Regions from separate parts of the Sporosarcina sp. Y838 genome, predicted to be linked through region 2. Evidence: riboswitches for the same ligand, from Rfam matches in the RefSeq annotation. Region 2 holds a riboswitch; each other region holds the start of a gene.
What was found. A riboswitch is a leader RNA that binds a small molecule or an ion and turns the genes downstream of it on or off. The one in region 2 is predicted to bind S-adenosylmethionine.
Positions count from the first base shown of each region.

Region 1: linked by a shared signal. The riboswitch ahead of AC1TO4_RS14230 (methionine ABC transporter ATP-binding protein) and the one ahead of metK (methionine adenosyltransferase) in region 2 are both predicted to bind S-adenosylmethionine.
Region 3: linked by a shared signal. The riboswitch ahead of mtnK (S-methyl-5-thioribose kinase) and the one ahead of metK (methionine adenosyltransferase) in region 2 are both predicted to bind S-adenosylmethionine.
Region 4: linked by a shared signal. The riboswitch ahead of AC1TO4_RS15240 (O-acetylhomoserine aminocarboxypropyltransferase/cysteine synthase family protein) and the one ahead of metK (methionine adenosyltransferase) in region 2 are both predicted to bind S-adenosylmethionine.

Region 1 covers NZ_JBXCJD010000012.1:55,538-63,091, reverse strand. Annotated here, with positions in the region: gene ltrA (group II intron reverse transcriptase/maturase) at 624-1,886, shown strand; gene AC1TO4_RS14250 (arsenate reductase family protein) at 2,619-2,978, shown strand; gene gcvH (glycine cleavage system protein GcvH) at 3,053-3,436, shown strand; gene AC1TO4_RS14240 (toprim domain-containing protein) at 3,509-3,850, shown strand; gene AC1TO4_RS14235 (thioredoxin family protein) at 3,865-4,164, shown strand; SAM riboswitch class I at 4,219-4,329, shown strand; gene AC1TO4_RS14230 (methionine ABC transporter ATP-binding protein) at 4,559-5,584, shown strand; gene AC1TO4_RS14225 (methionine ABC transporter permease) at 5,577-6,245, shown strand; gene AC1TO4_RS14220 (MetQ/NlpA family ABC transporter substrate-binding protein) at 6,316-7,176, shown strand; gene AC1TO4_RS14215 (MetQ/NlpA family ABC transporter substrate-binding protein) at 7,275-7,554, shown strand, end outside.
Region 2 covers NZ_JBXCJD010000023.1:12,504-20,057, reverse strand. Annotated here, with positions in the region: gene AC1TO4_RS17635 (methyl-accepting chemotaxis protein) at 1-1,274, opposite strand, end outside; gene AC1TO4_RS17630 (histidine phosphatase family protein) at 1,437-2,003, opposite strand; gene AC1TO4_RS17625 (alpha/beta hydrolase) at 2,060-2,854, opposite strand; gene AC1TO4_RS17620 (gamma carbonic anhydrase) at 2,969-3,481, shown strand; gene metK (methionine adenosyltransferase) at 3,588-4,784, opposite strand; SAM riboswitch class I at 4,976-5,094, opposite strand; gene pckA (phosphoenolpyruvate carboxykinase (ATP)) at 5,282-6,868, shown strand; gene AC1TO4_RS17605 (alpha/beta hydrolase family protein) at 6,992-7,554, opposite strand, start outside.
Region 3 covers NZ_JBXCJD010000002.1:151,768-159,321, reverse strand. Annotated here, with positions in the region: gene AC1TO4_RS03525 (M20/M25/M40 family metallo-hydrolase) at 1-1,254, shown strand, start outside; gene AC1TO4_RS03520 (YfcC family protein) at 1,285-2,709, shown strand; gene AC1TO4_RS03515 (glycerol-3-phosphate dehydrogenase/oxidase) at 3,046-4,716, opposite strand; SAM riboswitch class I at 4,931-5,033, shown strand; gene mtnK (S-methyl-5-thioribose kinase) at 5,107-6,312, shown strand; gene AC1TO4_RS03505 (2,3-diketo-5-methylthiopentyl-1-phosphate enolase) at 6,312-7,505, shown strand.
Region 4 covers NZ_JBXCJD010000015.1:26,069-33,622, forward strand. Annotated here, with positions in the region: gene AC1TO4_RS15225 (CoA-acylating methylmalonate-semialdehyde dehydrogenase) at 1-1,325, shown strand, start outside; gene AC1TO4_RS15230 (aminotransferase) at 1,364-2,722, shown strand; gene AC1TO4_RS15235 (glycerol-3-phosphate acyltransferase) at 2,777-3,412, opposite strand; SAM riboswitch class I at 3,556-3,671, shown strand; gene AC1TO4_RS15240 (O-acetylhomoserine aminocarboxypropyltransferase/cysteine synthase family protein) at 3,795-5,084, shown strand; gene AC1TO4_RS15245 (homoserine dehydrogenase) at 5,198-6,184, shown strand; gene AC1TO4_RS15250 (BCCT family transporter) at 6,225-7,554, opposite strand, start outside.

The DNA of each region.
Region 1 (7,554 bases), on a different contig from region 2:
AAAGACCTCTATACCATTACCGAGATGTCTTAATAAATAGGGATGCGACTTCGTCGCATCCCTATTTATCATGTGCGCCCAGCATGGGCGTAGTCTATAGGGTGCAAGTCCCGAACTGTGAAGGCAGAAGTAACAGTTAGCTTAACGCAAGGGTGTCCATGGTGACATGGAATCTGAAGGAAGCGAGCGGCAAACCTCCGGTCTGAGGAACACGAACTTCATATAAGGCTATATACGATTGGGTGAGTTTGCATTACAAAACAAAGCCCTTTCTGCCGAAGGTTGTATGTAGTAAATGAAGCAGATAGGTGGAGGGAAAGACTACGTTCTTACCTGGGGAGGTCTGATTGATATGTCAAGTACACTTGGTAACCTACTCAGTGATGGGTAGCTGAACAATCAGAAGTCAGCAGAAGCCATAGTACCATTCCAACTCGAGAAGAATGGGAAGGGCTGAACAATTAAGAGAGAACAACATCTTGGCATTCAGTGACCTGCGAAGAACACAGATAACCGATAAGGCATGCTTGAAGGAGGAAGTGGTGAATCCCATGGGGGACTTCGAGATGGTGGAGCAGAACTGGCATAAGAAGAAACGTTGTTCACGGAAAGAGGCGTAACCAATGTTGATGGAACGAATACTGTCGCGTGGAAATCTGCTTTCTGCCCTGAAACGGGTGGAACGCAATAAAGGGAGCCATGGTGTAGATGAAATGCCCGTACAAAACCTACGAAAGCACATCTTGGAACACTGGGAGTCCATGAAAATGGAACTTCTTGAGGGTACCTATAAGCCGCAATCTGTCCGCAGGGTCGAAATCCCGAAACCTGACGGAGGCATGCGGTTATTAGGTATCCCTACCGTGATGGATCGTTTCATTCAGCAAGCCATTGCCCAAGTATTAACTACTTTGTATGACCCAACGTTTTCAGAACATAGCTATGGTTTTCGACCAAAGCGAAGCGCCCACGGCGCAATAAGGAAAGCGAAAGGATATATACAGGAAGGTAATCGGTGGGTAATCGATATAGACTTGGAGAAATTCTTCGACAAAGTGAACCATGATAGGTTAATGGGAACACTTTCGAAACGAATCGAAGACAAACGTCTGCTTAAGCTAATCCGTAACTATTTGAAATCAGGAATCATGATAAATGGTATCGTGACAACTAGTGAGGAAGGTACGCCGCAAGGTGGCCCACTCAGTCCATTACTTTCCAATATTGTCCTTGATGAACTAGACAAAGAATTGGAGGAAAGAGGACATAAATTTGTCCGGTACGCCGACGACTGCAACATCTATGTGAATACAAAGAAAGCAGGAAATCGAGTCATGGGTTCTGTCACTACATTTATTGAAGAAAGGCTTAAGTTGAAAGTTAATCTGAATAAATCTGCGGTAGACCGCCCTTGGAAGAGGATGTTTCTAGGATTCAGCTTTACTTTACATAAAGAACCAAAGGTTCGGATTGCCAAAGAAAGTATGAAACGGATGAAGAATAAAATCCGAGAGATAACCTCTAGGAAGAAACCCTATCCGATGGATTATCGAATCAAGAAACTAAATCAATACCTGATGGGGTGGTGCGGTTATTTTGCATTGGCGGATACGCCAAGCGTTTTCAGAGCTTTCGATTCATGGATTAGAAGAAGACTTCGAATGTGTATGTGGAAAAACTGGAAGAAACCAAGTACGAAGGTGAGGAAGCTCATTGGGTTAGGTGCGCCGAAAGATAAGGCATACGAATGGGGTAACTCGCGTAAAAGTTACTGGAGAATTTCTAAAAGTCCTGTATTACATAGAACCCTCGGAAACTCCTATTGGAGTTCCCAAGGGCTCAAAAGTCTACTATCACGTTACGAAACTTTGCGTCATCAATCTTAATTGAACCGCCGTATACCGAACGGTACGTACGGTGGTGTGAGAGGTAGGGAGTTAATCACTCCCTCCTACTCGATTTGGTAATCTTATGGTGGTTGTTCATCCGTCGCTCTCCAAAGACACAAATACAAGAAGTGCCGAAGTGTTTCGGGACGTAAGAATAGCTCGCTTCTTACTTGGAGAGAAGCGGCCAAAGATACAATTTTGGCCGCTCAAACCTTCTACTATTGGATCCCTATTACTATATAAAGGAAGTGTCAATTTCTAATAGAACATCACATAATCTTTGCTGAAAGTTAGTGAAGAATTCAATGTACAAGGTGCTAGAGTGATCGAAATTGCATCTTCGGGCACTTACACTCTTATAGAAGATCATCTATTCTTTTCTTGCAAAGCAACCGCTTTTTTCACTTGAGTTTTGTAGGAACGCGACAGGCAATTAATCACAACAATATTACCCCAAAGGGTGTGGCTAGAAGTGACGGAGTTACTTCTAGCCAAAACTATTCCTCGGTAAAAGGGTCGTAATTATTTCGCCGAAAGCGGGCCGAAAATTATCCAGTGAAAATGGCAGTATTCAGGCCCTTCTCATCTGTTTTTTATGCAAGTATATGGTTATTCAACAGACGTGACTTATTAATGGAATAAAATTGCAGATATCACACTGACATCCTGCTGTCTATATATGCCAGGTAGTTTTTTCTGTTATACTGTGAAAAATGGAGGCGTTGCGGTATGGGATTAATTTACTATGGTTACCCGAAATGCGGGACGTGTAGAAAAGCGAAAAAGTGGCTTGAAACGAATAACTTGGACTTTCAAGAAGTGAACATTGCGGAAGCTCCTCCGTCAGAAGAGGAACTTGGAAAGATGATTGCAGCTTCTGATTTGGAATTGAAAAAGTTTTTCAATGTCAGCGGCATGAAATATAGAGAGCTTAATTTGAAAGACAAACTGCCTACAATGTCCGATGAAGAAAAAATTAGTTTGCTATCATCAGACGGTATGCTCATCAAAAGACCGATTGTTTATGGAGAAGGAAAAGTAACTGTCGGTTTCAAGGAAGAAGAATTTAATAAAGTCTGGGGCAATTAAGTTACAGTCTTGTCTTTATCAGAGAAATATGACAGAATTGAAGAGAATGAAACTATTTATTTGGAGGGGTATAAATGAGCACACCAAAAGATCTGCGTTATTCTGAAGAACACGAATGGGTAAAGGAAGAAAACGGTAATTACCGCATCGGTATTACACACTTTGCACAATCTGAACTTGGAGATATCGTATTCGTTGAACTTCCATCTGTTGGCGATGAAATCAAAGCGGACGAGCCTTTCGGAAGCGTTGAGTCGGTTAAAACAGTATCTGAATTATATGCTCCAATCAGCGGTAAAGTACTTGAAGTGAACGAAGGACTAGAAGACAGCCCTGAATTCGTCAATGAATCACCGTATGAAAATGCATGGATGGTCGTCGTTGAACCTTCTAACACTTCTGAGTTGGACGAACTTATGTCTGCAGAAGCGTATGATAAAATGACAATCGGAGAATAATTACAACACGGCGCCGGTACATTTCCGGCGTCTTTTGCATCTTACTAGTCGATTTGCGAAGGAGGAACTCTCTTGTCGGATGAAAAAATCATCATAGTAGAGGGCGGTTCGGATAGAAAAAGATTAGCGCGTATACTTGCGGAGTCAGTCAAAATCATTTGTACGAACGGTACAGTAAGCCCATATCGGCTTGAAGAGTTGCTTGCGCCCTATGAAGAACAGGACCTGTATGTTTTTGTCGATGCTGATGAAGATGGTGAAAAAACGCGTGTATTATTTAAAAGAGAATTTCCAGCAGCAATCCATCTATATACAGAAAAAGAGTACCGGGAAGTGGAGACGACCCCGTATAAAGTGTTAGCTGAAATACTACAAAATGCGGATTTCAAAATCCGACCCGAATTTTTACTTTAAAGGATGTAAGATAAATGGAAAATTGGACACGCGAACAGTGGGAGGCAACTTTGAAGGACTCACCCGATTCTGCGTTTTATTTATATACACCGATGTGTGGTACATGTGCAGTCGCTTCTAAAATGATGAACGTCATTTCTGTCATGAAACCGGAAATGCCAATCGGGAAAGCGGATTTGAACTATGTGCAATCTCTGGCAATTGACTATGAAATTGAAAGCGTTCCTTGCTTGTTGATACAGAAGGATGGCGTTTTACAACATAAAGTCTATGCTTTTCAGTCAGTCCCGTATCTGTTGGAATTGATTGATTGACAATCAAGACAGGAATTTGATATAATACGACTTAACCAACAATTGAATAGGTCGCTCTTATTAAGAGAGGTGGAGGGATAGTGCCCTACGAAGCCCGGCAACCGTCACGAAAGTGAAATGGTGCCAAATCACACAAAGTGCATAGCATACTTTGAGAGATGAGAGATTGGACAAACGTTTATTTTATGATAACGTAAAGCCTTTCTGCCCGTCTGCAGGAAGGTTTTTTTTGTACAGAAAAGCGGAAGGCGCCGCTAAAGGAACGCAACCTAAGTTCGCGACGTCCTGTCATAACGGTTGCATGACCTGTATCCTGCCGGCCCCCGACAGGCATAAGACAACGAAAGAATTCTTAATTTTAATTTACATAGACAAAATCTCAGAGGTGAAATCAATGATTCAATTAACGGATATTAATAAACGGTTCGGTGAAGGACCCGGCAGTATTACAGCGGTTGAAAATGTATCACTCGAAATAGCTGATGGTGAAATTTTCGGTGTGATCGGTTATAGTGGCGCTGGAAAAAGTACTTTGATTCGACTGTTGAACGGTCTAGAAATGCCTACTTCAGGAAGTGTGAATATCGGCGGTTTGGAAATGTCGGCTATCAAAGGCAAAGCTTTGAGGGAAGCGCGGCAGAAAGTGAGTATGATTTTTCAACATTTCAACTTGCTGTGGTCGCGGACGGTGAAAGACAATATTGCATTCCCTCTTGAAATCGCGGGTGTGCGAAAAGCCGAGCGCGAAAAGAAAGTGGCGGAACTGATTGAACTGGTTGGTTTGACTGGTCGAGAAAATGCGTATCCATCAGAATTGTCGGGCGGTCAGAAACAGCGTGTAGGGATAGCTCGTGCACTTGCAAACGACCCTGAAGTCCTACTTTGCGACGAGGCGACTTCTGCTCTTGATCCGGAAACGACGGATTCTATACTGAATCTTCTGACTGGTATTAATGAAAGGCTTGGACTGACGATTGTTCTCATCACACATGAAATGCACGTAATCCGGAAAATCTGCCATAGGGTTGCAGTCATGGAAGCTGGGAAAGTTGTCGAGATGGGGGACGTACTCGATGTGTTCCAATCGCCAAAAGAGGCCATTACGAAGCGATTTGTTTCTCAAGTGACGGAGCCCGCGGAAGCGAAGCAGGCAATGGCGCATATTAAGGATGAATTTCCAACAGGTACACTTATCAAGCTTGTGTTCGTTGGTGAGCAGACGGAACAACCTGTGCTCGCAAGTCTCATTCGGAAATACGATGTGGGCGTCAATATCGTCCAAGGAAACATTTCCCATACACATGGTGGAGCATATGGCTCACTTATCCTCCAGCTCCTTGGAGATTCAACAATTATTGAGGAAGCAATTCAATACCTCAATGAAAATGATGTTCAGACAGAGGTGATCGGTAATGATTGAAAACCTTTTTCCGAATGTTGATTGGACTAAGATGTGGGAAGCGACAGCAGAAACGCTCTATATGACAGCAATTTCAACACTGTTCACATTGATTATTGGACTCGGACTCGGAATCGTACTCTTCCTAACAAGTCCCGGACAACTGTGGTCGAATAAGTTGGTCAATGTTATTTCAGGGGCATTCGTCAATATTTTTAGATCAATTCCGTTTATCATATTAATCATATTGCTTATTCCGTTTACGAAATTTCTTCTTGGCACAATTCGCGGACCGGATGCAGCATTGCCGGCACTTATTATTGGAGCGGCTCCATTCTATGCAAGAATGGTGTTGATTGCATTGCAGGAGATTGATAAAGGTGTAATTGAAGCTTCGAAGTCAATGGGAGCGAAAACGAGGACGATTATTTTTAAAGTTCTCTTACCGGAATCGATGCCAGCACTTGTCTCGGGTATCACCGTAACAGCAATCGCACTTGTCGGGTACACCGCTATGGCGGGGATCATCGGCGCAGGTGGACTTGGGAATCTCGCGTTTTTGGATGGATTCCAGCGCAGCCGTGAGGACGTTATACTAATTGCAACAATCTTAATTTTAATTATCGTTTTCATCATTCAATTCATCGGGGATTTCGCGGTAAGGAAATTTGACAAGAGATAATTCTACGACAGTAACATCAGGCATTGCCTGTAAACTATAAAAAAGAATAGAAAAAAGGGGAGAAATGATTATGAAAAAGCTTTTTGGGGGAATCGTATTAGCAGTACTTCTATTAGCATTAGCGGCTTGTGGGGCGAAAGATGACAGCGGCGATAACAATGCGAGTAGCGGGGATAATGCTGCCGATGAAAAAGTTGACGCAACGGAAATTGTAATTGGTGCATCTAACACACCGCACGCAATCATTTTGGAAGAGGCAGCACCGATATTGAAAGAAAAAGGTATTGAACTTGATATAGAAACTTACCAAGACTATGTATTACCGAACAAAGATCTTGAATCCGGTGAATTGGATGCGAACTTCTTCCAGCACATACCTTATTTGGATCAACAAGTAATCGACCATGGTTATAAATTTGCAAATGCAGGGGCTATCCATATCGAACCGATGGCTGTTTACTCGACGCAACATAAAACAATCGAGGAACTTCCGGATGGTGCTACTATCATATTTAGTAACTCGGTAGCTGAACATGGCCGCGTACTTTCATTACTGGAATCAGCTGGGCTAATTAAACTGGCTGAAGGAGTAGATAAAGTAAAGGCTGAAGTGAAAGATATTGTAGATAATCCTAAGAACCTTCAGTTTGATGCGAATTACGAACCTTCACTTTTGCCGCAACTCTATAACAATGATGAAGGTGATGCGGTAGTCATCAATGCAAACTATGCAATTGATGCAGGGTTGAATCCAATTGAAGATTCCATAGCGATTGAAGAGACGGAGTCGCCGTATGCGAACATCATCACAGTTAGAGAAGGCGAAGAAAATACTGAAGCAATCAAGACATTGGTTGAAGTGTTGAAATCGAAAGAAATTCAAGACTTTATTCTTGAAGAGTGGGGCGGCGACGTCATCCCAGTAAAGTAATTTGTTGAAGCGAGTGGACAAGGGTGAATCAGATTTAGTGAACGATAGGCAATATCAACCATTCAGGTTAACAGCATAGAGAAAAGGGAGAGTATAAAATGAAGAAATTACTAACAGGAGTTTTATTAGCAGCACTCGTTCTTGTACTTGCGGCTTGCGGTACAAAAAACACCGATGAAAGCAATAATACAAGCGGAAATAGTGAAAACACCGACGAAAAAGAAGCAACTAAGATTGTTATCGGTGCTTCCAATACACCGCACTCGATCATTCTTGAACAAGCAAAACCGTTATTGGAAGAAAAGGGTTACGATCTTCAAATCGAAACATATCAAGACTATGTGTTACCAAACCAAGATCTTGAATCTGGCGAAATCG
Region 2 (7,554 bases):
CCAACAATTTGATTACCTAAGTGGTCGACCGTTTTCGTAACGTCTTCAGTATCATGCGCAGACTTTGTTGCACCAGACGCAATATCATCAATTGCTCCAGCCATCTGCTCACTTACGGCATTCGTCTCTTCCGCGGATGCACTTAAGCTTTCTGCAGCGAGACGGACTTCATTGACAGAACTGTTTACGAGCGTAATTAAATCTCTTATTTTCGAACCCATTGTATTAAAATTAGTTGCCAGTTGACCAAATTCATCTTTGGAGTTCACTTTGGCATATGCATGTAAGTCCCCATCAGCCATTTTGTCCATTGCCGATTGTAACGTATAAAGAGGTCTGATAAGCCGTGATATAAGTATCCACAAAACAACAATGACGGCCAATTCTGTAATAAGCGCAATGATTAAAATTAGATTGCGTGCCTCAGTTACGGAACCTTTTATGGCACCTACATCATAAACCGTTCCAATTTTCCAATCAAAACCGTCCACCGTCTCATAAACACCAATCTTTTTTCTACCATTTTCAGTAAACTCGATTACTCCGTCTGTTTTCCCATCTGTATACAGTGAGGCAACATGCTTCTCTTCGATGCTGCTCTCTCCTTGTGTAACAGGATGAACGACAGCTACGCCTGTTGCATCATAAATGAACTGGTAACCATCAAAGCCAGGATCCGTTTTGCCGATTCTGTCAGATAGAGATGTCAATAGAAGATCGACCCCAATTGCTCCGACAAATTCGCCATCTTTCATTATTCCTTTTGTTACCGTTATGACGTAGCCGCCCGTAAATGCGTCAATATAAGGATCTGTCCAAATGACTTCGTTAGGACTTTCCTTTGCCAATTGATACCATCCTCGTGAAGTCGGGTCATATCCTTCCGGCGGAGGAGTGTCTCCAGAAAGTTTTGTATGCTTATTTTCAAATCCAAAAAAGATTGCTTCAGTTTCAGATAAATTATTTCGATAACTTGAAAAAGCATTATCTATCCCTTTGTCTAACGTTGCCGTTACATTTTCTTTTCCAGTTTGTGTATCGATATAATCAATAACGTTACTGTTTTCTGACACCATTCCTAAAGCATATTCATATTGCATCAGAAAGTTATGTATTGAATAATTCATTTCTTTAATAGTGACTTGACTGTTATTCAATACATTTGCGGTAGCATTTTTCTCCATCTGCGTACTGACAACGCCATAAATGAATAAAACCGAAACAAAAAATAGTAAAAAAACGCCAGCTACAATTTTTGTGCGAATTGATTTCATCCTATTTCCCCTTTTCATTATTCCTTTTAGTTCAAGTATAGTCTAAAAGACACTAAGACTGAAGTATTATTTTATTATTTGAACTATTCCAGAATCGCATCGCATCAACGGTTCAGATAGTATTTTTCCTCAAAAAAAATAACGCCATTAGCTGGCGCTTTGTTAATCAACCATTTGTAAATGCTTCGTACAATTAAATAATTCGCACATGTTTCTTTCTTCTCGAAGCTCAATGATTGTAAGTGAAGTATTTTCAAGATTTTCTCTCAAGTCTTTATGGGGAACTAGTTCGTTGATCAAACGGCCGAGAAATCCGCCGTGACTAACAACTAGGATTCTTTTTCCAGGATATGCCGCGTTCATTTCCTTAACAAATTCCAAACCGCGTGAGACAATTTCCTCTTGCGGTTCGAACCCCAGTTCAAGCTTTCTCCACGAATGACCCCATTTTGCAACGCGCTCCGTTTCCGTCATTCCTTCGATTAAGCCGCCCCCTGATTCACGCAGGCGGTTGTCAGCGATCAGAGGAATTCCAATACTACTTTCAGCAATGATTTCTGCTGTTTTTGCTGCCCGCATTAAGGGACTTGTGTAGATGAAATCCCATTGTTCGCTTGAAAGCCTTTTTGCCACTCGGTTAGACATTTCAATTCCTTCTTCGTCAAGCGGGATATCAGTACTCCCTTGAGCACGTCCTTCTTTATTCCACGTAGTAACTCCATGCCTCACAAATCCAAAAGTCGTAATATTAAACTCTCCTTTGCTAGAAAAATTCAATGCAGTTCTCACACGACGTATCCAACAGATCTCAGTACATTATTCATAAATGACTCCGTATATAAGTAAACTTCTTCTCGTTCTGGTTCCTGATAAATATCATGGTACAAATGCTTCCATTGCTTGTACTGTAATTCAGATAGATCTTGCCTAATGAGCCACTTCTTCACAGTGGAGGTATCCGTAATTTTATCTTCCTCCGCAATGTGCATTAAAACTGGAGTATCATGCATGTTTCCTTCGTGCTGTACCACCAATTTCATGAATGCCTGTAACTCTTTGTACCAAGATACCGTGCTTTCAGTGCCATAATTCTCATCTGACCGTATTTCTTCATATAACTCACTGTTACGAGTCAACATTTCAACATCAATTTCATGATCCAGCTTAGTAGAAGATGAAAGTTTAGTCAGTACGTTCGAAAATTTCGGCGGTTGGTGACGCAGCGCCAACCAAGGCGAGCTGAATACAACTCCTGCACACTCAATTTTCTTTCTTTGCAAAAGACGCATGACGAACGTCGCACCCATTCCATGTCCTATAATAAAAAAAGGGAGATTATCACCGAGACCGACCTCTATTAACTTTTCCACATATTTAGTGTATGTATCAACCTGTTCGTTGTGGATTTTTCCTTGGCTTTCTACTCCGTGTCCAGGTAAATCACCTGCCACGACATGGAAACCACTATTCCGAAGCTTCTGAATTAGCCAAGCATTTCTACTATGATGTTCGTACACATTATGAACGATCGCCACGACAGCTTTAGGCTGTCCTTCCGCTTCCCATTTCCACACGGTCATCTTCCCCTTACCTATTACATTATTTTCTTTCTATTGTTTAACTCTTAACCTTCTATAAAATCCTAATCTTTGTTACGATAATTATACACTACATAAAGAAATGAGGAGAGTTGAATGATTTATCCCTACAAAGATAAAACACCCGTAATCGATCCATCCGTATTCATTGCAGATTATACAACAATTTCTGGAGATGTAACAATTGGTGCCGAATCGTCAATCTGGTTCAATACTGTGATTCGCGGTGATGTCTCAGCTACAATTATCGGACGTAAAGTGAACGTGCAAGACTTGTGCTGCCTACATCAAAGCCCGCACTCTCCACTAATCCTTGAGGACGAAGTGTCGATTGGACACCAAGTTACTCTACATAGCTGCACTATAAAAAAAGGGGCGCTGATTGGCATGGGCTCCATCATTCTAGACGGGGCTGAAATCGGCGAGGGGGCATTTATTGGAGCGGGCAGTCTAGTACCGCCCGGTAAGAAGATTCCACCGAATATGTTAGCACTCGGTTCACCGGCAAAAGTTGTTCGGGAACTGAATGAAGACGACCGTGCAGATATGGAAAGAATTGTTCGTGAATACGCGGAAAAAGGGCAATATTATAAGAGTCTACAAAAGTGATGTATTGCCGCCATTGATTGGCGGCTTTTTTTATTGAAGGATAATAACACATGATAAAAAATGCCGGAAGCTAAGGAGGAGTCCTTGCTTCCGGCATTTTCAATAATTATTTCCCTGTTAGTTCTTTCAAAGCTCCAGCTTTATCCGTTTGTTCCCATGGCAGATCAACATCCGTGCGGCCGAAGTGACCATACGCTGCCGTCTGCTTGTAGATAGGACGACGGAGATTAAGCATTTTAATAATACCTGCTGGACGAAGGTCAAAGAGTTCACGTGTCAGTTCCACGAGTTTACTCTCCTCAACGGTACCTGTTCCGAATGTATCAATCGAAATCGATACAGGTTGAGCTACACCGATTGCATAAGCCAACTGGACTTCACAGCGGTCTGCAAGTTCTGCTGCAACGATGTTTTTTGCAACATAACGAGCCGCGTATGAAGCTGAGCGGTCCACTTTTGTAGGATCTTTCCCCGAAAATGCCCCACCGCCATGACGTGCATAACCACCATACGTATCAACAATGATTTTACGACCAGTCAGACCCGCATCTCCTTGAGGTCCACCTATTACAAATCGGCCAGTCGGATTGATGTAGTACTTTGTTTCTTCATCAATTAAATTAGTTGGTACAACTGGATTAATAACGAATTCCTTAATATCACTTTGAATCTGCTCAAGTGTCACTTCAGGATGATGTTGTGCTGAAATAACAATCGTATCAATTCTGACGGGTATATTATTTTCATCATACTCTACAGTCACTTGCGTTTTCCCATCCGGTCTTAGGTACGAAAGTGTTTCATCTTTACGTACTTGTGCAAGTTTAAAGGATAGTTTATGGGCTAAGCTGATTGGTAATGGCATCAGTTCTGGTGTCTCATTACAAGCATAACCAAACATCAAACCTTGGTCGCCTGCTCCAATATCTTCAAGTTCGTCATCTGTCATTAATCCTTCACGCGCTTCAAGTGCTTGGTCAACACCCGCAGCAATATCGGCTGATTGTTCATCGATCGCAGTGAGAACTGCAGACGTTTCCCAATCAAATCCGTATTTCGCTCGAACGTAACCAATGCCTTTAACAGTTTCGCGCACAACTTTTGGAATATCGACATATGTAGTCGTCGTGATTTCACCTGCTACGAGTACCAGTCCTGTAGTGATTGTCGTTTCACATGCTACGCGTGCATTTGGATCTTCCTCCAAAATAGCATCAAGGATAGCATCTGAAATTTGGTCGCACATTTTGTCTGGATGTCCTTCAGTTACCGATTCTGAAGTAAACAGTCGGCGGTTAGTCATGTCTTTTCCTCCTTATATCCTACGAGATTGATACGGTACTCATATGTCCCATGTAGAGTCCTCCCGGATTCAGGAAAGACTACAAGCCACTGCGAGCTCTATACACGAGGATAAAGGGCTAAACAAATTAAAAAGCCCTTCGCTCACGTACTAATACATGAGGAAAGGCATGATTTTAAAAGCACCTTTCACTCTTATCATACAAGGACTGTGCCTTGCTACAGGTTTGGCACCTTTGCGCAGACAAATAAGTCATTGCAGGTTGCCGGGTTTCATTGGGCCTGACCCCTCCACCAGCTCGGGATAAGAGTATCCGTTCAACTATATATGCTACGAAAAAACTTGTTCCCTGTCAAATTTCTTTGCCGATTTTACAACTAATTGCTTGAGATTTTGATTAATATAGATTATTATTCTTAATGTGTTATACTATTTAAGAAATGTGATGACATGACACCCAATTATATGGGACTATGAGTAAAGGACGGTACATAATTATGATTACAGCAAAGATTAGCGACGATCTAAATAACCTTCTTTCCGGTGAAAATATAAAAATTCAACTTTCAGTACCACAACTTGTTGAAAAAGCGATATCACGTGGAGAAGCTCAACTGACTTCCGATGGAGCAGTCACGGCTCAAACAGGGAAGTATACAGGTCGTTCCCCTAAAGATAAATATATTGTCGAGGAAGCGTCCTCCAAAGACAAAATCGATTGGGGCAGCGTAAACCGTCCGATTTCATCTGATGTATTTGACTCATTATATAATAAAATGCTTACACACTTAAAAGTTAAAGACGAACTGTTCGTCTTCAAAGGATTCGCTGGTGCAGATCCAGCTTCACGTCTATCCATTCAAGTCGTGAATGAATTTGCTTGGCATAACCTATTCGTCCATCAATTGTTTATTCGCCCGACTGAAGTAGAGCTCTCGAAACACGAAGCGCAATTTACTATCATTTCAGCTCCTTCTTTTAAAGCGGATCCTGCAGTTGACGGTACGAATTCCGAGACGTTCATTATTGTGTCTATGGAAAAACGCATCGTTCTCATTGGTGGTACTGAATATGCTGGTGAAATGAAAAAAGCAATCTTCTCTGTCATGAACTACTTCCTACCTGAGAATGGCATCATGCCGATGCACTGTTCTGCGAACGTCGGCGAAGAAGGCGATGTCGCTTTGTTCTTCGGTCTTTCAGGAACAGGTAAAACAACACTTTCAGCTGACGCGAACCGCAAATTAATCGGCGACGATGAACACGGTTGGTCTGACACTGGTGTCTTTAACATCGAAGGTGGTTGCTACGCGAAATGTATCAATTTATCTCAAGAAAAAGAACCTGAAATTTTCGGTGCAATTCGTTTCGGATCAGTTCTTGAAAACGTTGTTATCGATCCAGTAACAAACATTCCTAATTACGATGATGGATCTTTGACTGAAAATACACGTGCAGCATATCCAATTCAAGCAATCGATAACATCGTTGACCCTTCAGTTGCAGGTCATCCAAAAACAATTATTTTCTTGACTGCTGACGCTTTCGGCGTACTGCCCCCTATTTCCAAATTAACGAAAGAGCAAGCAATGTACCACTTCCTAAGTGGTTTTACTTCGAAACTTGCTGGAACTGAACGTGGTATCACCTCACCAGAAGCAACATTCTCGACATGCTTCGGATCACCTTTCCTACCGCTTCCAGCGACAGTATATGCTGAAATGCTTGGGAAAAAAATTGATGAACATGACGCGCAAGTATTCCTAGTGAATACAGGTTGGACTGGCGGCGTATATGGTGTTGGTAAGCGTATGGATCTTAAGTATACACGCGCAATGGTTCGTGCAGCACTTGCTGGTAAACTAAATAATGTTGAAACAGAAATGAATAGTATTTTTGGTCTTGCAATGCCTACAGAGATTGAAGGCGTTCCGACAGAAGTATTGAACCCACGCAATGCATGGTCTGATGGAAATGCTTACGATCTTAAAGCAAAAGAACTAGCATCTATGTTCCGTGAAAACTTTAAGAAATTCGGTTCGATTTCAGAAGAGATTACGTATAAAGGCGGACCAATCGCATAAGAAGATTGCTCTTAGTCTATATCCGATAGACTAGGAATGGCGTAAAGACAATCAGATATAAACAGGGTAGCACATTTATTGTGCTACCCTGTTTTTTTATCATTATAATCAGTAATGATCTACTCACTGTCTCTTCATCCAACTCGTCAAATCTCTAACAAGCTGTGCATTCATGCCCGGTGGAATGAAATGCGTGTATTCTGGGAAGTACCATGTCTCGTATACTTTATTATGTTCACGCAATGCGTTCTCCAATAACACAGCCTGTTGGAATGAGACGTTCTCATCAATCATGCCATGAATGATAAGAACAGGTGCAGTAATTTCATCTACGCGAAACAGCGCTGTCCTTTTTCTGTATTCATCAGGCACGCTGTTCGGCGTTCCACCGATAACTCGCTTCATCATCCGCCGCATGTCTTTCCGTTCTTTGTATGTAAAAATGACATCGGAAACACCCGACCACGTAACAACCGAAGTAATATCATCACGCAAAATAGCGGTCCACAGAGCCATAATGCCGCCTCGTGAAAACGCGAATAAGTGAATCCTCTCGACGTTTGTCATAGGATTTTGTTTCAGCACGTCTACAGCATTCAACGCATCCTGACGATCGGCACCTGCGAATTCATCCCGACCTTCCCCTCCACGGTTCCCACGGTAGTAAGGAGCGAATACAACGAACC
Region 3 (7,554 bases), on a different contig from region 2:
ACTGAATGTGCCGAACTTCTTAAAAATATAATGGAGGAAATCGGGATCAACACCACCATCAAGAAGACAAACGGACACCCGGTTGTTTACGGCGAGATGATCAAGGACGAAAATGCGTTCACCGTCCTTTTTTATGGACATTATGACGTCCAGCCTCCAGACCCGATTGAAGACTGGATTTCTCCACCTTTTGAACCGACAATCCGTGATGGAAGAATCTTTGGCCGGGGCACTGGAGATAACAAGGGGCAATTAATGGCTACGCTGCTTGGTGTGAAGACGTATATGGAGCTAGTTGAAGAATTACCGATTAATATAAAATTTATCTTTGAAGGCGAAGAGGAGAACGGAAGTCCTCATTTAGCCGCGTTTGTCGAGGAAAACCAAGAACTTCTAAGCGCAGATCTCGTTTACACAGCAGATGGTTCTGCTCATAACAGTGGTGCCCCGCTTGTTTTATTAGGTGCAAGAGGCTCACTCCAACTCGAAATAAAGGCGAGCGAAGCAGCATGGGATAATCATTCCGGCAATACTGGCAATATCGTGCCTAACCCTGCCTGGAGATTAATAAATTTGCTGAAGACGATGCGGTATAAAGATGGAACCGTGTTAATCGAAGGATTCTACGACAACATCCGAAAGCCGTCAGCTACCGAAAAAGAGCTGCTTAAAATCATTCCTTTTGACGCAGGAGATATCGGTGAAAAAATCGGCTATCCGCAGCTTGATATGGACGGACAAACCTATTACCATAAACTGACAATGGAACCGACGTTCAATATCGCAGGAATCTCCAGCGGGTATTCTGGTGAAGGCGTGAAGACCATCATCCCTTCTACTGCTTCCGTGAAGTTAGATATCCGTCTTGTCGTGGATCAGGATCCTGCTGATGTGTTCAACAAAATCGTAAACCACATCAAAAAGCACGATCCAGGTGTTGAAGTGACACATTTAGTATCCATGGAACCGTCCAGGACACCTGCAGACCTCGAGATTGTCCAAGTCGTAACGGATGCGGTAGCGAATGCGTACGAGAAGGATCCGATTATCCAACCAAGTTTGGGGAGTTCGCTTCCGGTTTATGTATGGACCAAAATTTTGAAGATACCGTCGATTATCGTGCCTTATGCGAATTTCGACCAACGAAATCATTCCCCAAATGAAAATATAAAAATCGATAACTTTTTAAACGGGATTGTATGTACATGTCATGTGATTCAAGACCTTGGTGCTTACGCCAAAAATCTAGCATAGATATTTCAGTCAGAAGGGATAGTTAGTTATATGGCAGAGAAAAAACAGCTTCAGACAAATACAGCAAAAACAAAGAAACAACCTAAAAAACCGCCACACATTCTTGTGATTTTGTTTTGTATGGTCATTTTTGCCGCGCTCATCACATATCTTGTGCCGGCCGGGCAATATGAACGAACGACAAATGAGGATGGTAGAGAGATTGTCGTGAACGGTACCTACCAACAGACAGAAGGGAATCCAACAGGGTTCTTGGAGTTTTTCAATTCCCTTTATGACGGTATGACCCAAGCATCAGGCATACTATTCCTGCTGTTTATTACCGGTGGCGTATTCGGTATTTTAGGCAAAACGGGGGCGATTGAAACGGCCCTCTATCATCTCATTAAAAAAATGCACGGGAAAGAGATTATCCTGATTCCGATTCTATTCACTATTTTTTCATTAGCCGGAGCGAGTTTCGGACTAGGTTCCGAAGCAATGGTTTATATTATTATCCTGCTCCCGCTGCTTTTACGGGCAGGTTTTGATTCCATTATTGCGGTTGCAGTGCCGATACTAGGTGTCGGAATCGGATACTCGGGTGGATTTTTAAATCCGTATAATGTTGGGGTCGCCCATGGAATTATCGGTTTGCCACTGTTTTCAGGGATGGAGGTACGGATCGTTTGCTGGATTATTCTTACCATCGTTGGTGCTACCTACCTTACGCTGTATGCAAGAAAAGTTCAGAAGGATCCAACCAGAAGTCTCGTATACTTTGAAGACCAACATAAAAATTTCGATGAAGTGACGATCGAAAACCGTTTATCTTACAAGCATATTGTCATTTTATTAGTCCTGGCAGCCACATTCGTCGCCTTACCTTTTGGCATTATCAATTATGGCTGGTTCTTTAAAGAGATTACAGGGTTGTTCTTATTAATGGGAGTGGTCGTTGGAATCATTTCGAGGATGAAGCCGAGTGAAATGGCGTCCGCCTTTACAGACGGATGTAAGGATTTAATGGAAGGTGCGCTCGCTGTGTCCTTTGCTTATACGATTGTAGTGATCCTGAACGACGGGAATATCATCGACACCATCGTATTCGGCTTATCGAATCTAGCTAGTCAATTCCCATCCAGCGTGGCAGCTGTCGGGATGTTCTTTGTTCAATTCCTGATCAACCTGCCAGTCAACTCCGGGAGCGGTCAAGCAGCATTAACGATGCCAATCATGGCGCCAATCGCAGACTTAGTTGGAATCAGCAGACAAACTGCTGTCCTTGCCTTCCAATTCGGCGATGGATTTACGAATGCCTTCTACCCTACCAACGGCGGATTGATGGCCGGGTTGGCACTTGCAGGAATCTCCTGGCTGAAATGGGCAAGATTTATGATTCCACTAGTCATCTTGCTGTTCGTTACGTGTGCGATTATGGTAACGATTGTTCATTTGTTTGTGTGGCCGGCTTAGGTTTTGGTATGTAGGGGTATTGTAGTTCTGTTGTTAAGTTGAAGAACTGAATAGGTAAATCGCATACCTTTAGACAATAAAATTGTACAGAAAAACGCAGAGGTTGTATCGATCCCCGAGAGTTAGAATTTTTCACTCTAACTTTCGAGGATTGTACCATTTTATGATTAAGCCAAGAACACCCGTGACTTCAGTCGTGGGATGAATTGGCTTTCTTTTTTTTGTTTTAAAGCGACATTGCCATGCGAACACCTGTTCTTTTCGGTAGAATATTCTTAGGAAGGCAGGTGACGAACTATGGAGCCGAATAAAGAATATCGAACTATCCGATTTACACTATTCCCCGTCAACCGGAACAGTCGCATCATGCAAATGCTTTTCAAGATCAGCACGGAAATCTGCTTTCTGCGCGTCACTCCAACCAAGCTCTTTGCTCATCATTTCGATGACGGACACTTTCCACTCGTTCACCCATTGAATGTCAAACAGTAATGCGCCCGTACGTCGCCAGAAAAAGTCGACGGGTGTACGGACGAATTCATCTGTGATCGAGTAAAGGACTTGCGTAAAGAGGTAGACGGGTAGCCCAGAATCTTGCGCTGCCTGCTCGTTTTTCTGTAATAAATCAAAAAGGATATCTACATTTGAGCCATACTTTTTCACGAGGGACTGAGCTCTTTCCTGATCCAATCCGAGTTTTATGCCTTGTTTGATTTTCCGATACATGAACGTTTCAAAGTTTCGGGAACCTCCGACGTGTCCGCCTGAAATGGGCATATTCTTCGTGCTGGACGGAGAAAATAATACTCCTGTATCTGTTTTGAGTTTTGATGCGACGACATCTACAATCGTCTCCGCCATTTTTCGATAGCCCGTCAGTTTTCCTCCAGCGATGGTGATTAACCCCGAAGCGGACTCCCAAATTTCATCTTTTCTCGAAACTTCGGATGCCCCTTTGCCTTTTTCATTGATCAAAGGCCGTAGCCCAACCCAGCTGGATTCAATATCACTCGCCGCAATGGTTAATTTCGGAAAGATGAGAGCGATTGCGTCCATCAAATAATCGCGGTCGCTTACGGTCATTCGGGGATGAACCATATCCCCTTTGTAATCAGTGTCTGTCGTCCCGACGTACGTTTTCCCATCCCGTGGGATCGCCAACACCATCCGACCATCTGGCGTATCAAAGTAAACAATCTGATTCAAAGGAAATACACTTTGGTCAAAAACGAGATGAATGCCCTTCGTCAAACGAATTTCCCTTGAATCCAAGGAGTTGTCTTTCTCCCTCAATGTATCCACCCATGGACCGGCGGCGTTTACTATTGTTTTTGCCCGTATTTCACTAGTTTTTCCATTTAATTGGTCAACCACGGATACGCCTGTAACTTTTCCATCATTGTAAATAAAATCAGTCACCTTTGTATAATTGAATACAGTAGCACCTTGACTGACAGCTTCTTTCATCACTTCAATCGTCAGTCTCGCATCATCCGATCGGTATTCAACGAAACGACCAGCCCCAAGTAACCCTTCAGCCCTGAGTTTAGGCTCCGCATGCAACGCTCTTTCTCTGGTCAACATACTCTTTCGTTCTTCTTTTTTCACGCCCGCCAAGAAGTCATAGACGCGCAATCCGATGGAGGTACTGAATTTACCCATGGAGCCGTCCTTATAAATCGGCAAAAGCAACCACTCAGGCTTCGTCACATGGGGTCCATTTTCATAGACGACCGCCCGTTCCTTGCCTGTTTCCGCAACGATCTTCACTTCAAGGTTTTTCAGGTAACGCAAGCCGCCATGAATCATTTTTGTAGAACGACTGGACGTCCCAGCAGCAAAATCCTGCATTTCCACAAGCACTGTTTTCATGCCGCGACTCGCAGCATCCAAGGCAATTCCAGCCCCCGTAATGCCGCCCCCGATGATTAATACATCAAATTCTTCCGCTTGTAATGTTGAGAGTTCTTCATTTTTATGTAACTCATTAGGTTGTTCACTCATTATAGTTAAAGCCTCCACATATTTTATTCGTTCATTAATTATACTACAATTTAGATAACTGAATCTCTTGATTTACAAAACGTTTAGAAAATAGTAATATGTAGCCAGTGTTTTAACTATTTGATGGGTTTCAATTACATAGACAATTAGTAAGAGGCATGCTATAATTTCATATAACATTGTGCGAATCTAATGGTAATTAAAAATAATAAATATACTCTTATCAGGAGCAGGCGGAGGGAAAAGCCCGATGAAGCCCGGCAACCGACTCAATTGAGCACGGTGCTAATTCTTACAGCATTTATGCTGAAAGATAAGAAGTTGTGTGAAAAACCTCTTCTTAACTGAAGGGGTTTTTTTATCATCATAGACGATGCAGAAGGAGGATAAAACATGAATATATCAAGTAGTCAACAGGAACTGGCAACCTATGCATTCTTAGAATTAGATGAAATTGTGAAGTATGTTAAAAAGCGTGGCTTCTTTAGTGAACAAGAACAAGTTGTTGTGACGGAAGTAAGTGATGGGAAGATCAATCATGTTTATCGATTAACGGGAGAACAGAAGAGCTTGATACTCAAGCAGGCTGTACCTTACGCGAGGATTGTAGGAGAGTCAATGCCTATCCCAATCGATCGGGTCGTTCTCGAAGCGAAAGTATTACAGGAATACGATAACATCATTCCCGGTTCTGTTCCGAAAGTGCATCTTTTGGATGAAATCATGGCAATTGTTGTGATGGAAGACATGCATCCGATGGAAATGGGGCGCACGGCTTTGAATAATGGGACGGAATCTACCGTATTTGCGAAAGACATAGGTGTATTCAGTGCGAAAACCACTTTTTATACGTCCGATTTCTACCTGGATCCAAAACTAAAGAAAGAGTTGAATGCTTCTTTTACAAATCCGGCAATGCGGGAAATGACGGAAGAACTCTCTTTCGATTGTCCATACAATATGCATGACAGCAATTTCTTTGAAGAAGGCTTGAAAAATGATGTATTATTTCTAAGTCAAGACCACCAGTTAAAGCTGGAAGTGGCGAAATTAAAACATAAGTTCATGACGAAAGCGGATGCGCTCATCCATAGCGATTTACATAGTGGTGCCATTTTCATGGGAGAAGATAAAACAGTTGTATTCGATACCGAGTTTGCTTGTTTTGGGCCGTTCGGATTTGACATGGGGCATTTTATCGCAAGCTTGTTGTTAAATGGAATCGGACACCCTGAATTTCAAACGAAGCGCTATGAACAAGCGCGGGAAGCATGGTATGCATACGCCGATACATTCGCCCAAGTTTGGAGAGAAGAATCCAATGAGCCTTATACACAACTCGACGGCTTCCTGACGCATGTAATGGATGAGAACTTTACCGATATGCTAGGGTATGCAGGCTGCGAATTGGTCCGCCGCTCTATCGGCATTGCACAAATTGACGATTTAAATTATGAAGAAGATGAAGGAAAACGTATGGCCAGAAGGAAAAAAGTGTTGGAGCTCGGGAAGTATTTGATACTTAACCGCAATACAATACGCTCTCTTGAAGAATTGGAGAGCTGGTTCATCGACAGTAGTCACAAGGAGGAATTTTAATGGGAGTTACAGCCACTTATCTATTTCCGACACATCCAGAGCAAGAAAAAATAGCGGAGCAACATGCACTTGGGCTCACAATCGGGTCTTGGACAGACATTCCGCATCTTGAACAGCAGCAATTGAAGCACCATAAAGGTGAAGTCGTTTCTGTGGAAAAAGGGGAAGTGAAGGATACGGTGAAAATCTTTTACCCATCCGCTAACTATTCGGCAGATCTTCCCGCGATCTTCACGACTGTCTACGGCAAGCTTTCTTTTTTTGAAGGCTATGAATTAATCGATTTGGATTTTGGCAAACAATTGCTTGCACAATTTCCAGGACCACGATTCGGTACAAAAGGGATTCGAGAGCAGTTGAATGTGATGGATCGCCCATTACTGAAAGCCATCTTCAAAGGAGTCATGGGAAGGGATCTGTCCTTTTTCTCCGCTCAACTAGAAGAACTGCTAGCAGGCGGCGTCGATCTCATCAAAGACGATGAAATTCTTTTTGAGAATGAATTAACACCGTTTCACAAGCGAATTACAACAGCAAAAGACATTATCGATCGGCATTATGATAAAACAGGAAATCGGGCATTGTATGCAGTGAACTTGTCGGGACGGACGAATGAGCTTCATGACAAGGCAGAACAGGCGGCAGCGCTCGGCGCGAACGCGTTATTATTCAACGTCCATGCGTATGGGCTAGATGCACTTCAAACGCTGCGTGAAAATAACAATATCGGTTTGCCAATTGTTGCGCATTCGGCATTATCGGGCGTTCTAGCAGGACAAGCAGGTGGCGGATTCTCTTACTCGTTATTGGTAGGGAAATTAACGCGACTTATTGGCGGAGATCTGTCCTTGTTCCCAAGTCCCTATGGCAATGTCGCAATTTCGAAATTCGATGCGTTGGCAATCAATGACGCGCTAATAGAAGACAATGGCTTCGAAAAAACATTTGCAGTACCATCTGCTGGAATTCACCCAGGCATGGTGCCGCAATTGCTGAAGGATTTCGGAGATAATCTAGTCGTCAATGCCGGGGGCGGAATATTTGGCCATCCAGATGGACCGACGCAAGGTGCCAAGGCATTCCGGGCGGCGATTGACGCAAGTGTCAAACAAGTCTCTCTCGTAGAAGCAGCAAAAACGTCAGAACCTTTGAAACGCGCCATCGACCAATGGGGCGTTGTCGAGTCAGTATAAGCAAAAAACGAGCCTCCTGGGATAGTCCCGAGAGGCTCGTTTTTTTATA
Region 4 (7,554 bases), on a different contig from region 2:
CCGTTGCAAAAAAGGTAGAAGTACTGTTCAACTTCCGGACGTTACTAATAGATGCAACTGATGAACTTGCTAGAACGATTGGGCGTGAAAACGGTAAAACAATTTCGGATGCAAAAGGAGAAATTAGCCGTGCAATTGAAGCGGTCGATTTTGCAATTAATGCACCGCATCTATTAAAAGGCGAGCATTCAACTGATGTAGGCGGAAACATTAACTCCTTCTCCATTAAACAGCCGCTTGGCGTTGTCACATGTATTTCACCCTTCAATTTCCCGGTAATGGTACCGGTTGCGATGACAACAATGGCACTTGTATGCGGAAACTCTGTTGTATTAAAACCATCTGAGCGCGTACCAAATTCTGCACTGTTCATATCGGAGCTTTGGGAAAAGGCTGGGCTTCCTGCTGGGGTATGGAGTGTGGTGAATGGTGATAAGGAAGCGGTGGATGCGTTAATCACACATCCAAAAGTGATGGCAGTCAGTTTCGTCGGTTCCACAAAAGTGGCGGAATATATTTATGAGGAAGCCAGTCGACATCATAAACGGGTAGCCGCATTCGGTGGTGGGAAAAACCATATGATCATCATGCCTGATGCTGATATCGATTTTGCAGTTGACTCTTTCCTTGGGGCTGCGTATGGAGCGGCTTCTCAGCGTTGTATGGCCCTGTCTGTCGCGATGCCAGTTGGTAAAAAGACGGCCGACATATTTGTCGAGAAGTTAATAAAGAAAGTAGAAGAGTTGAGAGTGGGTTCGTATGACGATGAACAAGCCGACTTTGGGCCGGTCATCACACAACAATCCAAAGAAGCAGTACTCAAATCGATTGAAGACAGCTTACTAGAAGGAGCAAAACTCTGTGTAGATGGCCGTAATCCCGACACAGGCCTAAATAGCAATGGGTACTATTTAGGCGCGACTTTATTGGACAACGTTACACCGGATATGGAGGTTTATCGGCAGGAAGTGTTTGGACCGGCAAGGATAGTAGTTCGTGTAAACAATCTGGGTGAAGCGATTGATTTGGTAAACGGCCATGAATTTGGAAATGGAGTCACGATCTTTACGCAGAATGGTCCTGCAGCCCGCGAATTCACGGAGAAGGTCGAAGTCGGCATGGTAGGTGTCAATGTACCAATTCCGATTCCAGTAGGCTATCACAACTTTGGAGGCTGGAAGCGTTCAAAATTTGGTGAAAGTCATATGTTCGGACCGGATACTGTTCGTTTCTTCACGAAAATTAAAACGGTGTCAGAAAGATGGCCAGAAACTACAGATATCAAAAAAGGTGTTGCATTCGATTTTCCAAGTAATCGGAATTGATTTGTTACTACTATTGATGGAGAAAGAGGGATTAGAAAATGACAAAAGTGATAAAGGATACATCGTCATTAGTTGAAAAGGATCGTCAAAATATATGGCATCACATTTCCGCCTACAATGAAAAGAATCCTCCGATGATCGTTGAAAGCGGAAAAGGGGCTTGGATCACCGATCATAAAGGTAATCGTTACTTGGATGGAATGTCTGGACTCTGGTGTGTGAACGTCGGATACGGGCGTGAGGAACTCGCGAAAGCTGCGTATGAACAGATGAAAAAACTGGCCTATGCACCTATGACCCAAAGCCATGAACCTGCCATTGAGCTTGCTGAAAAGTTGAATGAAATGCTAGGCGGAGATTATGTATTTTTTTATTCGAATAGCGGATCTGATGCCAACGAAGTGGCATTCAAGCTTGCACGCCAATACCATCAACAAAATGGGGAACCGTCACGCTACAAATTCATCTCACGTTACCGGGCTTACCATGGTAGTTCTATGGGTGCGCTCTCAGCCACTGGTCAAGCTCTACGGAAATATAAATATGAACAGCTCGTTCCAGGGTTTCTGCATATTGCACCACCTGATAATTACCGCAGGCCGGCAAATCAATCAGTTGAAGAATATAACATACAACGTGCGCTAGAGTTTGAAGAAAAAGTTATTTGGGAGCAGAAAGAAACAATTGCCGGGATTATTATGGAGCCTCTTATTACTGGTGGCGGAGTCTTGATCCCACATCCGATTTACTTGGAAAAAGTTCAAGAAATCTGTAATCGCCACGGTGTCCTTCTAATCATTGATGAGGTTATCTGTGGATTCGGACGAACCGGGAAAGCATTTGGCCATCAGCACTTTAACGTAAAGCCGGACATCATTACGATGGCGAAAGGGCTGACAAGCGCCTACTTACCGTTATCAGTTACAGCTGTGCGAAAAGATATTTACGAAAAGTTTGACACAGGTGAAGAGAATAGCCACTTCCGTCATATCAATACTTTTGGAGGGAATCCTGCAGCTTGTGCCGTGGCATTGAAGAATCTCGAAATTATTGAGAACGAAAGCCTTATTGCACGATCTGCCGAGCTTGGTGAACGTCTTCAAAAAGAGTTGGCAAGCCTAAAGCAGCACACGTTTGTTGGTGATATCCGCGGCCTCGGCTTCCTCTTAGGAATTGAACTAGTTGAAGACAAGATAACGAAAGAACCTGCTTCCAATGCACGTGTCGCCAAAATTATCGGGGAATGCAAGGCAAATGGACTTATTATCGGAAGAAATGGAGATACGGTAGCTGGTTTTAATAATATTTTAGCACTCAGTCCGCCATTGTCCTGCACTGACGAAGATGTAGATTTCATTATTGCTGTTGTAAAGAAAGTGTTTAAAGAAAACGAATGATACAAATGGGTAGAGGTGTGTATTCGCCTCTGTTTCCTAATTGTTGGAAAATCCTTAGTTTTTAGATGTTTTCTTTTTAAAAACTGTAGAAACCTGTTTCTCGCTACGGTTTTTCATCCGACGGAAGTTCTCGATATGTTTCCAAATTGCGATGCCGAATAATAATACTGCCGCTATAATGGGCCCGTATCCTTCTGCCCAAACTGCCATCGCGATGAGCGTCACGTACAGCATCAGCACGCCAAACACGAGAAAGTCTGTTACTAGCGCCACGATGACAAATAATGCAAAACCAACGAGTCCAACCTTCCAGTCGATGGCGAGCAGCACGCCAATAATCGTGGCGGTTCCTTTGCCGCCGTTGAACTTCATATAAAACGGGAAGTTGTGCCCAATCACGGTTGCAGTACCCGCGAGGAATAATAGTAAAGCTACAATTTCTCCTGGAAGTCCTGCATTCTCTGCGAAATATCTCACAAATAGGACAGCTACTGCACCTTTACCGATATCGATTGCAGCAACCAGTGCGCCGAATTTTTTCCCGAGAACGATTGTGGCATTCGAAGCACCGGCATTTTTCACCCCGGTTTCTTTTAGGTTAACGCCCGAAATTATCTGTGCGACAACCGATCCATGTAAGCAACCGATGGCATATCCCGAAACTAGTACACTTGTAATCCATAACCACATAACCATTCCTCCAAAACATTGGTAAATTAATTGTAACATTAGAGGTAAACGCAAGGTTCAGAAAAATTATTTAATAATCTCTTGACTTTGTCTCGCGCTATCTACTATACTATGTCACAAGATGGAAAACTGAATGATACAAACTCTTATCAAGAGCGGCGGAGGGAATAGGCCCTGCGATGCCCGGCAACCGACAAGCGACCAGCTTGTAAAGGTGCTACTTCCTACAGATCGGTTCGATGGATCTGAAAGATAAGGGGAGGAAAAAGCGAAAGCGTAACCCTCTTCTTAAGCGAAGGGGGTTATTTTTTATTTCCAAAATACCCCAGCGTCTCCGCAGATCACAATCAATTCCATCTAAAAAACTTTGGAGGTAATGACTTTGACAAAACTTAAACCCGAAACACTTCTTCTACATGGTGGACAAAAACCCGATCCTGTAACAGGTTCTCGTGCAGTTCCAATTCATAGAACTTCATCATTCGTATTTCGTGATACAGAACATGCTCAAAAATTGTTTGGACTGCAAGAAGCAGGCAACATCTATACGCGTATTACAAATCCAACCGTTGCTGTTTTTGAAGAACGTATTGCACTTCTTGAAGGAGGAACGGCGGCAGTTGCGTTATCTTCAGGAATGGCGGCTATTGCATTTTCAATCTTAAATGTCGCAGGCGCAGGTGATGAAATTGTCGCGGCAAGCAATTTGTATGGTGGTACGTATAATTTATTTGCCAATACGCTTCCGCGTTACGGCATCAATGTAAAATTTGTCGATGTAACGGATCCTGAAAACTTCCGCGCAGCGATTACAGATAAAACAAAAGCTTTATTTGCAGAAACAATTGGTAATCCAAGTTTACATGTGCTTGATATTGAAGCGGTTGCGGACATTGCACATGAAAACGGTCTACCACTTCTTATAGACAGTACATTTGCATCTCCATACGGTTCAAATCCAATCGAATTTGGTGCAGATGTCGTGATCCACTCTGCAACGAAATGGATTGGCGGACATGGTACAACAATCGGTGGAGTTGCTGTTGATGCGGGTACGTTTGATTGGACACAAGGACGGTTCCCAGGCTTTACTGAGCCGGATGAATCTTACCATGGCCTTCGTTATGGAATTGACACTGCAGGCGCGGCGTTTGCCACTAAGCTACGTGTGCAATTGTTGCGAGACTTTGGACCTTGCCTGGATCCGGATAGTGCCTTTAACTTCTTACAAGGACTTGAAACATTGCATCTGCGTGTGACAAGACATAATGAAAATGCTATCAAAGTGGCAGAATTCTTGAAACAGCATCCATCTGTTGAATGGGTAACGTATACTGGGAACGAAGATCACCCATCATATGACCTTGCGAAAAAGTACTTGAAAAACGGCTTCGGCTCCATTATCGTTTTCGGTATCAAAGGCGGGCGTGAGGCTGGTCGAAACGTAATTGACAACGTTAAAATCTGGTCGCACGTAGCTAACGTTGGCGATGCAAAATCCTTGATCATCCATCCTGCTTCAACGACGCACCAGCAGCTTGGCCCTGAAGATTTGAAAAAGTCAGGCGTTACCGAGGAACTAATTAGACTATCGGTCGGTCTTGAATCAGCAGAAGACATTATTGCAGATTTAGCGCAGGCTATTGAAGCAGCAGTAGCTGTAACAGTATAATTTTTGGAAGAAGGATGGCTATGACAATCCTCTTAGTTTGTTACGCCCTATAGCCATTTAAGAGAATTTGAAAAATGGGGACTTGTTATTAAGCAGTCCATGGAGGTGGCGAAATGCCGTCAATCAAGGTTGCTCTACTCGGCTTCGGCACTGTAGGTGAAGGGATTTACAGAATTTTGAATGAAAGAAAGAATGAGATTAAGCAACAAACAGGCTGTGAAATCGATATAGTTGCCATCCTTGTTCGCGATATAGCGAAAGTACGTCTAGCAACACCCGGGATAAAAGTGACGGGAGACATCCAGGACATACTGATGAACCCGGACATTGATTTCATCTTTGAGGCAATTGTTGGTGAGGAACCTGCTTATACGTATCTTTCAGATGCAATCGAAAAGGGCAAAAACATTATAACGGCAAATAAGAAAATGTTCGCGACACATGGTCCGGCATTATTGAAGCATGCGGAATTCCGGGGCGTTCAGGTCGGTTATGAAGCAACTACAGCGGGTGGAGTACCAATTATCCGTACAGTGAAAAACTTGTTACCTGCTGATCGAGTACGACGAATCAGAGGGATTTTAAATGGAACCTCAAATTTCATTTTGACAAAGATGCGGGAAGAGAAAGTTCCATTTGACACTGCACTTTTTGAAGCACAAGAGCTCGGTTATGCAGAAGCAGATCCGACTGACGATGTTAGTGGTAAAGATGCTTTTCGAAAACTGATGATTTTAAGTGCACTGTCATTTGGTACCCAGCCTGATTGGCGTGACATTCCGATAGTTGGAATCGATGGAGTTAAAACTGAAGATGTTGCGGAAGCATTAAAGGGGAAACTTCGTTATCGGCATATCGCGGAGATTTCAATCGATGAAAAGGGTGTCTTGCGAGGAAGTGTGGGTCCGGTACTAATTGGTACTGACAATCCGTTATATGGAGTCGACGGTGTTGATAATGCAATTATTGTTGAAACTGATTATCTAGGGTCCCTTACTCTTGTAGGCCCGGGAGCAGGCATGTATCCGACAGCGAGCGCATTGATCGGAGACTTCTTATATATGGTTGGACAACGTGAAAAGGTTCTTATCAAAAGTTAAGAAAAAGGCGATTCCATCTCAGGAATCGCCTTTCTTAACATTATTTCAAATTCATCAACTTTAATTCAGCTTTTAACGCTTTGAGCAACGCGACAACCATTAGCAGCATGACGAAAGAAAATGGCAGCGCAGCAATGATAATCGTATTTTGCAGTGCGGTGAGGCCGTTGACAGAAAGCAAAATCAGCGCAATTGTCGACTGGATAACACCCCAAATGAGCTTCACATTATTCGGCGGAGTCAACGAACCATTCGTTGATTGCATGCCAAGGACAAATGTCGCTGAATCCGCTGAGGTAACGAAGAAAGATACAATCAACAAAATTGCGAAGACTGATATGATGAACGACATAGGCATAACATTGAACATTTCAAAGATAGTTAGTTCTGTACTAGAAGCCGTCAAGTCGACAAGTCCTTTTTTCTGGATATCAATCGCTGTCGTACCAAATGCTGAGAACCAGAATGTAACCAGTAATGTAGGTGCAGCAAGCACGCCAATCATGAACTCCCTAATTGTTCGGCCTTTTGAAACGCGGGCGATGAACATACTGACAAACGGTGCCCAAGAAATCCACCATGCCCAGTAGAATATTGTCCAATCATCAAGCCATTTCCGGTCGGTAGAGTCCAATGGAGCTGTACCGAAACTCATTTGGATAAGGTTTGCAAAGTAACCGCCAAACGAATCAGTGAACATATTAAAAATGAGTAATGTTGGTCCGAGAACGACGATAAATCCAAGCAGTGCAAGGGTAAGAACAAGGTTTGTATTCGACAAGTATTTGATGCCCTTACTTAATCCAGACCATGCGGATGCAACGAACAGAACCGTTATGAATGCGATGATGACAAACTGTGAAAAGATATTAATTTCAATATCAAATAAATAGTTTAGGCCTGCATTAATTTGAACAGCGCCGAAGCCGAGTGATGTAGCGACACCGAATGCTGTTGCGAAAACGGCGAGTACATCGACGAGAGTACCCCATGGTCCAACCATTTTTTTACCGAATATCGGCTTCAATGTTGCTGAAATTAATCCCGGCTCCCCTTTACGGAACTGGAAGAAGGCTAACGATAGCGCAATGATCCCGTACATGGCCCATATATGAATCCCCCAGTGGAAGAAAGACTGACGTAAGGATTCTTTGAAAGCTTCATCCGTATTTGGATCTTCCGAGGCTGGACTGATAGCAAAGTGTGATAATGGTTCAGCGGCACCGTAAAAGACAAGGCCGATTCCCATTCCGGCGGAAAACAGCATGGCAATCCAAGTGACTGTAGAGAACTGCGGGCGATCCGTGTCTTTTCCAAGCCGTATTTTACCGAATGGACTAACGATGAAAAAGAAACTGAGCGCTAACATG